Linked DNA regions of Vulgatibacter sp.. The protein of the gene in region 2 binds, or shares a complex with, the protein of the main gene of each other region. Links are inferred from orthologs where the notes say so. Each region holds a gene or a part of one and is shown on either strand. Other genes may lie near its edges.

The links.
Region 1: the proteins of tig (region 2) and rpsG are in contact, whole or in part, in a crystal structure (PDB 3GTY), measured with the Thermotoga maritima proteins. The link is inferred for Vulgatibacter sp. from one-to-one orthologs. Residues at the interface, in WP_004081061.1 of Thermotoga maritima: Glu122, Val124, Val129, Leu130, Tyr133, Glu188, Gly259, Ile262, Tyr263, Glu266, Ser270, Glu273, Gln274, Glu277, Arg308, Gln311, Ile312, Ser315, Tyr316, Glu325, Arg329, Arg336, Leu363, Phe366, Trp367, Arg373, Leu377, Arg381, Leu384, Glu387; in WP_004081843.1 of Thermotoga maritima: Lys34, Lys52, Lys55, Glu59, Arg62, Gln63, Glu66, Asn67, Lys69, Val71, Arg95, Ala109, Lys110, Lys111, Gly112, Arg113, Pro114, Glu117, Glu121, Ile124, Ala125, Tyr127, Asn128, Asn129, Thr130, Gly131, Lys135, Asp139, Arg142, Met143.

Annotation. Positions count from the first base shown.
Region 1 is NZ_JAWLCN010000014.1:525-6,646, forward strand. The notes cover bases 889-3,662. They hold rpsG (30S ribosomal protein S7), read right to left. Parts: upstream 2,624-3,662; coding sequence 2,153-2,623; downstream 889-2,152. Other genes in these bases: fusA (elongation factor G), read right to left, coding at 889-2,020; rpsL (30S ribosomal protein S12), read right to left, coding at 2,702-3,073; ACESMR_RS21815 (hypothetical protein), read right to left, coding at 3,353-3,662. In the rest of the region: more of fusA, read right to left, coding at 1-888; more of ACESMR_RS21815, read right to left, coding at 3,663-3,706; ACESMR_RS21820 (HAD-IG family 5'-nucleotidase), read left to right, coding at 3,813-5,408; ACESMR_RS21830 (transglycosylase domain-containing protein), read left to right, coding at 5,951-6,122.
Region 2 is NZ_JAWLCN010000001.1:494,744-502,123, reverse strand. Bases 2,286-5,227 are described here. They hold tig (trigger factor), read right to left. Parts: upstream 4,429-5,227; coding sequence 3,142-4,428; downstream 2,286-3,141. Other genes in these bases: ACESMR_RS02355 (prolipoprotein diacylglyceryl transferase), read right to left, coding at 4,672-5,227; clpP (ATP-dependent Clp endopeptidase proteolytic subunit ClpP), read right to left, coding at 2,440-3,054; clpX (ATP-dependent Clp protease ATP-binding subunit ClpX), read right to left, coding at 2,286-2,361. Outside these bases: lon (endopeptidase La), read right to left, coding at 1-834; more of clpX, read right to left, coding at 1,060-2,285; more of ACESMR_RS02355, read right to left, coding at 5,228-5,478; ACESMR_RS02325 (DNA-methyltransferase), read left to right, coding at 6,456-7,328. UniProt on the Bacillus subtilis protein: Involved in protein export. Acts as a chaperone by maintaining the newly synthesized protein in an open conformation. Functions as a peptidyl-prolyl cis-trans isomerase.

The sequences.
Region 1 (6,122 bases), on a different replicon or contig from region 2:
AATGCGCGAACTGCATGGTGTACGTCGCCCTTCCCTGCGTCTTGCTCCGCAGGTCGGTCGCGTACCCGAACATCTGGGCGAAGGGAACCTCCGCCCGAACAACCTGGAGACCGTGGCGCGGCTCCATACCCTGAATCCGGCCGCGACGCGAGTTGATATCGCCGATGACGTCGCCCATGAACTCGTCGGGCGTCTCGATCTCGCAGGCCATGATGGGCTCGAGCAGCACCGGACCGGCCTTTTCGGCCGCTTCCTTGAACGCCATCGAGCCCGCAATCTTGAAGGCGATCTCGCTCGAATCGACGTCGTGGTAGCTGCCGTCGAAGAGCTCGGCCTTCACGTCGACCACCGGGAAGCCGGCGAGGATGCCCCCGTCCAGCGCCTCGGCGATGCCCTTCTCCACCGGAGCGATGAACTCCTTCGGGATCACGCCGCCGGTGATGCCGTCGACGAACTCGAAGCCCTTGCCGGGCTCGTTGGGAGAGAGGCGGATCCAAACGTGGCCGAACTGGCCCTTGCCGCCGGTCTGCCGGATGTACTTGCCCTCGGCCTCCGCGGACGTCGTGATCGTCTCGCGGTAGGCGACCTGGGGCTTGCCGACGTTCGCCTGCACCTTGAACTCGCGCTGCAGGCGGTCGACGATGATCTCGAGGTGCAGCTCGCCCATGCCCGAGATGAGCGTCTGGCCGCTCTCCTCGTCGGTGCGCACCCGGAACGACGGATCCTCGATGGCCAGCCGCTGGAGCGAGACCGCCAGCTTCTCCTGGTCGGCCTTGGTCTTCGGCTCGATCGCCACGGCGATCACCGGCTCGGGGAACTCCATCTTCTCGAGGATGATGGGGTGCTTGTCGTCGCAGAGCGTATCGCCGGTGACGGCGAGCTTGAGGCCGACGGCAGCGGCGATGTCGCCGGAGTAGACCTCGTTGATCTCCTCGCGCTTGTTCGCGTGCATGCGCAGGAGGCGGCCGACGCGCTCGCGCTTGCCCTTCGCCGGGTTCCACACGGTCAGGCCCGACTCGAGCATGCCGGAGTAGACCCGGAAGAAGGTGAGCTGGCCCACGAACGGATCGTTCATGATCTTGAAGGCCAGCGCGCTGAAAGGCGCGTCGTCGGAGGTCGGGCGGCTGTCGTCCACGCCGTCGGGCGTCTTGCCCGTCACGTCGGGGACGTCGGTGGGAGCCGGCAGGTAGTCGACCACCGCGTCGAGGATCTGCTGGACGCCCTTGTTCTTGAAGGCGGAGCCGCAGAGCACCGGCGTGACCTTCAGCTCGATGGTCGCCTTGCGGAGGACGCGCTTGATCTCGCCTGTGGGGATCTCCTCGCCGCCGAGGTACTTCTCCATCAGCGCGTCGTCGCACTCGGCCAGGGCCTCGAGAAGCTCGGTCCGGGCCGCCTCGATCTCCTCGAGCTGCTCGGGCGTCGGCTCCTCGACCGCGAACTTCGCGCCCAGGTCCTCGTCGTCGAAGGTGATCGCCTTGCGCTCGATGACGTCGAGCACCCCGTGGAACGCCTCCTCCGCGCCGATCGGGAGGTAGATCGGATGCGCGTTGGTCTTGAGGCGATCGGCCATCATCGAAATGGCGCGGCGGAAGTCGGCACCGACGCGGTCCATCTTGTTGACGAAGGCGATGCGGGGGACGTGGTACTTGTTCGCCTGCCGCCAGACCGTCTCGGACTGGGGCTGCACACCGGCTACGGCGCAGAAGACGGCGACCGCACCGTCGAGGACGCGGAGCGAGCGCTCCACCTCGATGGTGAAATCGACGTGGCCGGGGGTGTCGATGATGTTGACGCGGTTTTCGCGCCAGAAGCAGGTGGTCGCGGCGGAGGTGATGGTGATGCCGCGCTCACGCTCCTGCTCCATCCAGTCCATGGTGGCAGCGCCCTCATGGACCTCACCGATCTTGTGGATGATGCCGGTGTAGAAAAGGATGCGCTCGGTCGTCGTGGTCTTGCCCGCGTCGATGTGGGCCATGATCCCGATGTTCCGCGTCCTCTCGAGGGGATAGAGGCGAGCCATGTTTCTCTTGCCTTTCCTCCCACCGGAAGGGGAGACGTCGGGCGGCCTGCAGCCACCACGGGGACAATCCAGAGCGCCGCCCGGGTCAGGGGCGGCGCGACGACCAAGCTTTCAGAGAGCGGTACTGCCGAATTACCAGCGGTAGTGGGCGAAGGCCTTGTTGGCCTCGGCCATCTTGTGCGTGTCCTCGCGCTTCTTCACCGCTGCGCCGCGGTTGTTGGCAGCGTCGAGGATCTCGCCCGCGAGCTTCTCGGCCATGGTCTTCTCGCCACGAGCGGACGAGTAGGTGATCAGCCAGCGCATGCCGAGGGCCACGCGGCGATCCTGGCGGACCTCCACGGGGACCTGGTAGGTGGCGCCACCGACGCGGCGGCTCTTCACCTCGAGCACCGGCTTGACGTTGTCGAGCGCCTTCTTGAAGAGCTTGAGGGGATCGTCGTTGAGCTTCGACTGGACGATGTCGAACGCACCGTAGACGATCTGCTCGGCGGTCGACTTCTTGCCGTCCCGCATCACGTCGTTCATGAACTTCGCCACGAGGCGGTCACCGAACTTAGGATCGGGGAGGATCTTGCGCTTCTCTACTTCGCGACGGCGAGGCATCTGAGTGTACCTTCGAAAGAATCAGGTGGTCGGCGCCTGCCGCTCCCGCGGCGGCGCCCTATTTCGCAGAACGTCCGCTTAGCCCGGCTTCTTCGCGCCGTACTTCGAGCGGCTCTGCTTGCGGTTGGCCACGCCGACGGAGTCGAGGCTGCCGCGAACGATGTGGTAGCGAACACCCGGGAGGTCCTTCACACGGCCGCCGCGGATGAGCACCACGGAGTGCTCCTGGAGGTTGTGACCCACGCCGGGGATGTACGAGGTGACCTCGATCCCGTTGGTGAGGCGAACACGAGCCACCTTCCGAAGCGCCGAGTTCGGCTTCTTGGGGGTGGTGGTGTAGACGCGGGTGCACACGCCACGCTTCTGGGGCGAGCCCTGGAGCGCCGGGGCCTTGTTCTTGGCCTCCATGGCCTGGCGGCCCTTCCGGATGAGCTGGTTGATCGTCGGCATTTCGATCCTGGCCTCCGGCGCGATGCGAATCGGAGGCGTCAAGTACTACATAAAAGAGCGCCGCATTATAGGGATCGGCAGATCCCTGTCAAGCGACGATCGGCAGATGAAAACCTTCGCACACCGACACGTGTTCCCTGTCGGGCGTCGCAGGAATCCGCGCCTTCTACGCAGGCGCCACTGCGCTGTCAAGCAGGTTGGAGGGGCCGAGCGTGTGAAACGCTCCTCCTTGCGATCGCTCCGCCTTCGGCTTCGCTGGAGAGTTTGCTTCACAAACTCTCAGCGCCCGCGCTGCTTGCGGGAAGTCCGACTCGCAGGGGCCGGACGCCTGCCGGGGCGGGCGGGCCGGGCCACGAAGACCGGCCGGAGGCGCTGCGGCAATACGTGAAACGGGAGCGAACAATAGGGGCATCGCTCGCATGCTTCGTCGAGCACGAGCCTGCAACCGGGGCAGCGGGTGCCCGGCTCGGCAGGTCGGGCCCGGGCCCTTCCGTCGAAGGGAGCGGCGCGGAGCACGCGCACCTCGCCGCCCTCGAGGCGCTCGAGCCTGTGCCGGACCGCAGCCAGCTCCGTCTCCAGGGCGGCAATCCGCTCCTCGAGATCCGCCCTTCCCTGCCGATTCCGGGTCGCCATCGGGCGGACTCTGCCACACGATGGGTGACAGGGCCACGCGAAGTGGCCATCCGACGCCCCCGGCCCGATGCGCCGGGCACCACGAATCGGGAACGGAAGACCAAGAATGGCACACCCGCAGATCCGCACCGGCGATGCAGCGACCGTCTCCCTCGATCCCGAGCTCCTGCGACTGCTCGAGCGCCCCAACGAGAGCCAGGTCCCCACGACCCGCCGCATCTACGTCAACCGCAACCTGCGGATGGACCAGATCGACCTGATCGGCTTCGACATGGACTACACCCTGGCCATCTACCACATGCGCCGGATCGAGCAGCTCTCCTTCGACATGACGCTGGCGCTGCTGGTCCGGCAGTTCGGCTACCCGCAGGTCGTCGAGTCGATCCGCTACGACCACCAATTTGTGATGCGGGGCCTCGTGGTCGACAAGGAGCAGGGCAACCTCCTCAAGATGGACCGCTTCAACCACGTCGGGCGGGTCTACCACGGCAGGCAGCTCCTCGACCGGGAGGCGTGGCGGCGGCTCTACCGCGACGAGAAGATCCGGCTCTCCTCCCCCCGCTACGCCTGGATCGACACCCTCTTCGCCCTGCCCGAGGCCTCGATGTACGCCGAAGTGATCGAGCTGCTCGAGGGCCGGGGCGAGAGGGTCGACTACGGCAAGCTTTACGACGACATCCGCGAGGCGATCGACACGGTCCATCGCGACGGCTCGCTCAAGACCGAGATCACAAAGGACCTGCCAGCCTACGTCTTCCGGGATCCGGAGCTGGGCCCTGCGCTGCACAAGCTCCGCTCCGGCGGCAAGAAGCTCTTCGTCCTCACCAACTCGCTCTTCGACTACACCGACGCGGTGATGAGCCACCTCCTCGACGGGCAACTCCCCGAGTACCCGTCCTGGCGCAACTACTTCGACCTGGTGGTGGTGGGCGGATCCAAGCCGCGCTTCTTCACCGAGCGCCATCCCTTCGTCGAGCTCGACGAGTCGGGGGCGGTGCAGGCGGAGGCCCAGAGCCTCGAGCGCGGGAAGATCTACCAGGGCGGCAACCTCGTCGACCTCGAGCGGATGGCAGGGTTCGGCGGGGAGCGGGTCCTCTACGTCGGCGACCACATCTACGGCGACATCCTCAAGTCCAAGAAGACGTCCCTCTGGCGCACCTGCATGATCGTCGAGGAGCTGGAGGAGGAGTTGGCCCACATGGAGGCGAGCGCCGATCAGATGCGCCACCTGGCGGAGGCGGAGCGGCTCCGGGCCCGGCTGGAGGACGAGCTCGGCCTGCAGAAGGCGCGGCTCAACGCGCTGGACCGCAAGCTCGAGCGCGGCGACGTGGAGGGACGCAGCCCGGCGGAGCTGGAGGCGATGCGGCAGGAGGCCAAGCGGGATCTCGAGCGGGTCCGCAGGGCGGTCCGCGAGATCGACGGGATGGTCGGGCACCTCGCCGAGTCGCTGGAGAGCGGGTTCAACCGCTATTGGGGGCTGATCTTCAAGGAGGGGAACGAGAACAGCCGGTTCGGCGAGCAGGTCGAGGACTACGCCTGCCTCTACACCAGCCGGGTCTCCAATTTCCTCTTCTCCTCGCCGATGCAATACTTCCGCTCGCCGCGGGAGGTGATGCCCCACGAGGTGGGCTTCGAGGCGCTCTCCCCCTTCGGCGGGGATTCGCGCAGGCCCGGCGACCGCATGGCGGATCGGGGCGGCTGAAACGCTGGCGCCCTCCCCTGCCGGGTCGGCCTCGACCCGGTGGGGGCAGCGTGGCGGTAGTGCACGGGAATCGAACCCGCCCGAAGCGCCTCTCGGCACCCCACACCGGTTTTGAAGACCGGGCCGGTCACCAGATCCGGACGCACTACCGCAGCGGAGGCTACGCGCCCCGTCGCGGGGTCGCAACGAATCGATGCAGGCGGGCGGAAAAGAAAAGCGGGGACGGCAACCGGCGAAGTGGGGGGGGATCTTCGCTCGGGTACCGTCCCCGCAGACTTTTCCTCCCACCGCCGGTTGGCGGAGGGATGGAAGGGGCATCGGCAGTCTGGTGGGGGGTACCGCCGCCGACGCGCCCTTCGCCCTGGAGAAGGAGCAAGTCCGGTGCCAACGCCAGATCCGCCCGGAGCGGCGATTCGCGGCACCCCGGGGCGTGAGGACTTTGCAGATGTGAAGCGAGCCGTTGCAGATCTGCAACGGCGTGGCGCGGGAGCCGGTGGCGGCGGCTTGACGCTCCGTACGCCTCCCCCCTACGGTCCGCGCCGATGGCGCGATTCGGCAAGAAAAAGCGGACGGTTGCAGCGGTCCTCGCGGGCCTCCTCCTGATCTGGGTGGCGGTGACCTGGGCCACCCTCCCCGCGGTCGGGAAGCTGGCGACGGAGAACCCGAAGACCACGGCGCTGATCGAGGCCCGGGCCCGGGAGGCGGAGGCCGCCG
Region 2 (7,380 bases):
GACCTTGACCGTCGCCTCCTTCGACATCTTCTTGTTCTTGATCCGCTCCTCGAGCTCCTGCACCTCGTTCTTGAACTCGTCCCGCTCCCCGAGTTCCTTCTGAATGGCCTGCATCTGCTCATTCAGGTAGTACTCCTTCTGCGTCTTCTCCATCTGCTTCTTGACGCGGGTGCGGATCTTCTTCTCGACCTGCAGGATCTCGATCTCGCCCTGCATCAGCTCGTAGAGCTTCTCGAGGCGCTTCGCTGCCGACTCGGTCTCCAGGATCGACTGCTTGTCGTTCAGCTTGAGCGAGAGGTGGGCGACGATGGTGTCGGAGAGCCGGCCCGGATCGTCGATCGAGGCCACCGAGACCAGCATCTCGGGCGGGATGCGCTTGTTGAGCTTGACGTACGCCTCGAAGGTCGAGTGCACGGAGCGGATGAGCGCTTCGAGCTCGACGGAGCGCTCGGAGATCTCCTCGACCTCCTCCGCCTCGGCGAGGAAGAAGCTCTCGGTCTGCTGGTAGCGCCGGACGCGGGCGCGCTTCTTGCCCTCGACGAGGACCTTCACAGTGCCGTCGGGCAGGCGCAGGAGCTGGATGATCGTCCCCAGCGTACCGACCTCGAAGATGTCCTCGGGGGCGGGATCGTTGGTCTTGGCCTTCTTCTGCGCGGCAAGGAGGATCTCCTTGTCGTGGGCCATGGCCTCTTCGAGGGCGCTGATGGACTTCTCACGCCCCACGAAGAGCGGGACGACCATGTGGGGGAAGACGATGATGTCCCGCAGCGGGAGCAGCGGAACGAGGCGCGTCTTCGCCGGGCCACCCTTCTTGTCGTCTTTGCCGAAGAACATGTGCTCTAGGACCTCTCGGGCTGGCGGTGGGCTCCGGGCTTGCCGGCGCCCCCCCTTCATGCGGACTGCTTGCTTCGAACCTCAGGAGAACAGGCCCTCTGGTGACAACCTTCCCCGTGCGCCCTCGAAGCGGGCCGGGCCGAAACGAAACCGGCCGGCGGCCTGGCTGCAGAACGAAGCAGCAAGGGCGCCGGCCGAAGCTCGACCGGGAAACCAACGCCCCGGCTACGCCGATTCGGCCTTCTGCTGCTCGTAGATGATCAGCGGCTTCTCCTTCTTCGCGATCACGTCTTCACCGATGACGACCTCCCTCGCAGTCTTCTGAGAAGGAATGTCGTACATCACGTCGAGCATGGCACCCTCGACCACCGAGCGCAGGCCACGGGCACCGGCCTTGTTGCGCAGCGCTTCCCTGGCGATGGCATGGAGGGCGCCCTCGGTGAACTTGAGGTTCACGCCGTCCATCTCGAGCAGCTTCTTGTACTGCTTGACCAGGGCGTTCTTCGGCTCGGTGAGGATCTGCACCAGCGCCGGCTCGTCGAGCTCCTCGAGGGTGGCGGTGACGGGCAGACGGCCGATGAACTCGGGGATCAGGCCGAATTTGAGCAGGTCCTGCGGCTGCGCGTCGCGCAGCAGCTCGGTCTGGTTCTTCTCCTGCTTGCTCTTCACCTCGGCGCCGAAGCCCATGCTCCTGCCGCCCTGCCGCTGCTCGACGATCTTGTCGAGGCCGTGGAAGGCGCCGCCGCAGATGAAGAGGATGTTCGAGGTGTCGACCTGCAGGAATTCCTGCTGCGGGTGCTTGCGGCCGCCCTTGGGCGGGACGTTGGCGACCGTGCCCTCGATGAGCTTGAGCAGCGCCTGCTGCACGCCCTCGCCGGAGACGTCGCGGGTGATCGACGGGTTCTCGCTCTTGCGGGCGATCTTGTCGATCTCGTCGATGTAGACGATGCCCTTCTGCGCCCGCTCGATGTCGTGGTCGGCGGCCTGCAGCAGGTTGACGATGATGTTCTCGACGTCCTCGCCGACGTAGCCCGCCTCGGTGAGGGTGGTGGCGTCGGCGATGGTGAAGGGAACGTTCAGCAGCCGGGCGAGCGTCTGGGCGAGCAGCGTCTTGCCGGAGCCCGTGGGGCCGAGCAGGAGGATGTTCGACTTCTGGAGCTCGACGTCGTCCGCAGAGGTGGCGTTCCCCTTCTGCTCGATCCGCTTGTAGTGGTTGTGCACCGCCACGGAGAGGATCTTCTTGGCCCGATCCTGGCCGATCACGTACTCGTCGAGGACCGTCTTGATCTCGCTGGGCCGCGGAATGCGGATCTTCTTGTCCTTCCGCTCCTCGTGCTCGATCTCCTCCGCGATGATGTCGTTGCAGAGACCGATGCACTCGTCGCAGATGTAGACCGTCGGCCCTGCGATGAGCTTCTTGACCTCCTTCTGGGACTTGCCGCAGAAGGAGCAGCAGAGCGTGTGGCTGTCGCGCCTGTCCAAAACCACCTCTCCCGGCTTCCAGGGTCTATCCCCGGCACATGCCATTGAGGGTAACAACCGGGGGGAGGCCAGTCCATCCAACCGGAGGTACCGTCCTCCCGCCCGCTCGAATGCCCCGAAGGCCTACTTGCCTTCCTTGCCGGGCGGAACGTGGTGGCGGACGTAGACCTGGTCGATCAGGCCGTATTCCTTGGCCTCGCCGGCGCCCATGAAGTAGTCGCGGTCGGTGTCCTTCTCGATCCGCTCGATGGGCTGCTTGGTGTGGTGGACGAGGATCTCGTTCAGCTTCTGCTTCAGCCGGAGGATCTCCTTGGCCTGGATGTCGATGTCCGTGGCCTGGCCGGAGAAGCCGCCCATCGGCTGGTGGATCATGATCCGGGCGTGGGGGAGCGCGTAGCGCTTGCCGTCGGCGCCGGCAGAGAGGAGCAGCGCGCCCATCGAGGCGGCCTGGCCCATGCAGATCGTGGAAACCGCCGGCTTCACGTACTGCATGGTGTCGTAGATCGCGAGGCCCGCGGTCACCGAGCCACCCGGCGAGTTGATGTAGAGGTTGATGTCCTTGTCCGGGTCCTCGGACTCCAGGAAGAGGAGCTGGGCGATGATGACGTTCGCCACGTCGTCGTCCACGGGGGTCCCGAGGAAGATGATCCGGTCCTTCAGCAGGCGCGAATAGATGTCGTAGGAGCGTTCGCCGCGGTGCGTCTGCTCGACCACGAACGGCATCGGGATGTAGCTCATTTGCTCTCCTCCAGGGGCGGCCCGGCGCCTCGGAGGGCGCCGGGGGGCGGACTCGAATCTCCTGCTCGGGTAGGACCGTGCAGAAGACTAGCCGGTAACCTTCGCCTCGCGCTGCAGGAGCGCAACCGTCTTTTCTTCACGCAGACGGTTCTTGAGCGCGTTCATCTCGGCGGCGTCCTTCTCGAAGTGGGCCCGGACCTTCGCCTCGGGCATGTTCACCTCGGTGGCCAGCTTCGCGTAGTGGTCGGCGAGGTCGGAGTCGGAGACCTCGACGCCCTCCTGCCCGGCGATGGCCTCGAGCAGCAGCGCCGCCTTGACCTCCTGGGTCGCCTTCTCGCGCAGATCCTCGCGGATCTTGCGGAAATCGAGCCCCATCTGGCGGATGTCGAGCCCCTGGCGCTGGAAGCGCTCGGCGGCGCCGGCGACCATCATGTCGATGCCGCGCTCGACGAGGGCCTTGGGCACCTCGATCGGATTCTTCTCGACCAGCGCCTTGAGCAGGCCTTCGCGGTTCTCGCGGTCGGCGCGCTGCTTCTCGGCGGTGTCGAGCCCCTCGCGGATCTTCGCCTTGAGCTCGTCGAGGGTCTTGGCCTCGCCGCCGAGATCCTTGGCGAGCTCGTCGTCGAGGGCCGGGACGTCGCGCCGCTTCAGGCTCTTCAGGGTGAGCTTGAAGGTGGCGGCCTTCCCGCGGACCTTCTCGTCCTGGTAGTCGGGCGGGAACTCGACGGTGGCGTCGACGGTCTCGCCCACGTTCTTGCCGGCGAGCATCGGGGCGCTGCCCTCGAGGAGCGAGCCCTCGTCGACCTTGACCGTGACGTCGGTGCCCTTGCCACCCTCGATCGACTCCTCGCCGAGGAAGCCCTCGTGATCGATGATCGCGTAATCACCCACCTGGGCGGTCTGGCGGTCCTCGATGGGCTGGAGCTGGGCGAGGCTCTCCTGGATGCGGGCGAGCTCGTCGTTCACCATCTCGTCGGTGACCTTCGGCTCGGTGCCCGTGTACTCCAGGCCCTTGTAATCCTTCGCGGTGACCTCGGGCTTCACCTCGACGCGGGCCTCGTACTTGAACGGCTTGCCCTGCTCGAGGCGCTCGGGGGAGACCACCGGCTGCGCCACGGGGAAGAGGTCCTGCTCGTCCACCGCCTCGCGCCAGGTGTGCTCGACGAGGTGCTGCACCACGTCCTGCTCGACCTGGTCCTTGTAGCGGGCCTCGAGGATCCGGCGGGGCACCTTGCCCTGGCGGAAGCCGGGCACGCGCACGCTGCGGGAGAGCCCCCGGTAGGCGCGCTCGAGCTCGTTGGAGACGCGGTCGGCATCGACCTCGATCAGGAGCTTCTTCTCGACCGGGGAGACGGTCTCGACATTGACCTTCATCAGCCAAACCCTCGTAGCAGTATCGGAGGAGGAGTTAAAAGAAGCCGCCGAATAGACGCCGCCCTTCGGGAAGTCAAGCAGGCCGGCGGGCTCTCCCCCACCCCGCGGAAAGCGCGGTGAACGGTCGCCACCCTACCCCAGCGGCGGAAGGAGTACCCCCGCTTTCGCCGCGCCCCGGATCGAAAAAGGCGCCGCGGTCCGCGGGGACCTTCGGCGCCTTCGTCTTGTGCAGGCCGGGGCGGGTCAGGCCGCTGCGGCGCTTTCCTGCTCTGCCCGCCGCTCCACCGTCATCGCGGGGAGGTTGCGCGAGCGCACCAGCAGCCAGGTGCCGATCCCCACGAGGAGGAAGGCGGTGTACTGCGCGGGGGTGAGCCCGGCGATGCGCCCGTCGGAGAAGGGCAGATCGGTGGCCCGGAGGAAGTCCATGAAGAAGCGCGGCACCGCGTAGGCGATGGCGAGCACCCCCATGAGGAAGCCCTCGGGGCGCGGCTTCCTGGCGAGCAGCCAGAGCACGCCGGCGATGGCGAAGAGGAGCACCGCCTCGTAGAGGCCAAGGTCGTGGCGGGCGCCGCCCGGGAAGGCCACGGCCAGGGGGAAGTCGGTGAGCGTGCCCTTGTGATCGTGGGCGGCGAAGCAGCCCAGGCGGGCGATGCCCCAGCCCGGCGCGATGCCGAGGGCGAGGGCGTTCAAGGAGGGGATCAGCCGCCACCGCTTCCAGCGGAAGAAGAGCACGATGGTGATCAGGCCGCCGAGCACGCCGCCCATCGAGGAGAGGCCGTCCCAGACCTTGAGCAGCGAGGTCCAACCCTCGGTGGCGAGGATCTCCGGGTGGTAGCCGAGGACGTGGACGAGGTGGCCGCCGATCACGCCGCCGACCACCATCCAGGGGGCCGCCTCGACGATGGGCAGGTCGTCGCCGGGGCCGATGGTCCGCGCGGCCTTCGCCGCGAGGCGGGCGCCCACGTAGATGCCCAGCGCGGCGAGGGCGCCGAAGGCGTGGAGCTCGAGGGGGCCGAGGGAGAGGGGCGGAACTTCGAAGTAGGGGATCATCGGTGGCCCAACCACAGCAGGGATCGGTCCATTCCGGCTGCCGCAGCCGGGAGGCGCGCCCGGAGGCCGCCTCGGCGATCGATCGATATGGTGGGCAGGGAGGGACTCGAACCCTCACGCCTTGCGACACTGGCTCCTAAGACCAGCGCGTCTACCAATTCCGCCACCTGCCCCTTGCGGCGCTCCATAGAACGACCCGACGCTGCCGTCAAAGGTCTCGTGCGAGGAAACGCCCGGGTACCGGGAAGGTTCCCGGCGGCGCAAAAAAGAAAACCCCCTGCAGTTGCCTGCAGGGGGTTTCCAAAGTGGTGAGTGCGGAAGGAATCGAACCTTCAACCTATGGATTAAGAGTCCATTGCTCTGCCAATTGAGCTACGCACCCGACTTTTCTCAGCTTTTCTCGGCGACGCTGTTTCCGTCCCGAACGAGGTGGCGGTTTAGTCGAAGCGGCTCTTGGAGTCAACCGCTTTTTTCCGCCCTGCCTCGAAGCTGCCTTCTTCTCGTTGCGTCCGGTTTCCCGGCACGCGGCCGCTGCTTCCGGCCTTCTGCAAAATGGGGTGAGCGATGGGGCTCGAACCCACAACCCCCGGAGTCACAGTCCAGTGCTCTGCCAGTTGAGCTACGCTCACCACAAACTTCGATATTCTATTTTGGCGCGCCAGGAAGGAATCGAACCCTCGACCTACGGCTTAGAAGGCCGCTGCTCTATCCAACTGAGCTACTGGCGCTCAACTTCCGCACCGGGCCCCGTGGGACCCTTGGCGTTTGCTGCAAATGGTCGGGGCGAGAGGATTCGAACCTCCGACACCCTGCTCCCAAAGCAGGTGCGCTACCAGGCTGCGCCACACCCCGCGAAAGCGGCGGCTGATGTAGCGCAGAGCCGCGATCGAGGCAAGCGCTATTCACCCTCGGGTCGTTGAAACGCCGATCGCCGGGTTGCGATTCCCCCCTTGCCCCTTCGTGTAGAGTGCGCCGCCATGTCCGGACACGAAGGCTGCGGCCAGGTCATCCACGGCGAGAATCTGGCGGTGCTGCGCGAGCTGCCCGACGGCTGCGCGCAGCTGGTCTACGTCGATCCGCCCTTCAACACCGGCCAGAAGCAGAAGCGCGAGGTGCTGCGGACCGTGCGTGATCCCGAAGGGGATCGCACCGGCTTCGGCGGCGTGCGCTACCGCACCGAGAAGCTCTCCTCCGCCTCCTACGGCGACCGCTTCGACGACTACCTGGGCTTCCTCGAGCCGCGACTGCGGGAGGCGCGGCGGCTGCTCGCCCCGAGCGGCTCGCTCTACGTGCACCTCGACTACCGCGAGGTGCACTACGTGAAGGTGCTCCTCGACGGGATCTTCGGGCGGGACTGCTTCGTGAACGAGATCGTCTGGGCCTACGACTACGGCGCCCGGTCGAAGAAGCGCTGGCCCGCCAAGCACGACAACATCCTCTTCTACGCGAAGGAGCCCGCCGGCTACTTCTTCGACATCGAGGCGGTGGACCGAATCCCCTACCTGGCGCCCGGGCTGGTGGGACCGGAGAAGGCGGCCCGGGGCAAGCTCCCCACCGACACCTGGTGGCACACCATCGTCAGCCCCACGGGCAGGGAGAAGACGGGTTATCCCACGCAGAAGCCGGTGGGGATCCTCGAGCGGATCGTGCGGGCCTCCTCGCGCCCCGGGGACCTGGTGATCGATTTCTTCGCGGGAAGCGGCACCACCGGCGAGGCGGCGCTCCGCCACGGCAGGCGCTTCCTCCTCGTGGACGAGAACCCCGCGGCGATCGAGGTGATGCGCAGGCGCTTCGCCCCCAGCGGGGACGAGGTCCGCTTCCTCGTGCACGGGCAGGGCGCCCCCGCGTGACGCTTCACCGGCCGAGCGAACGGTGCACAGCTTCTTCGTGCGGCGAGCAAAA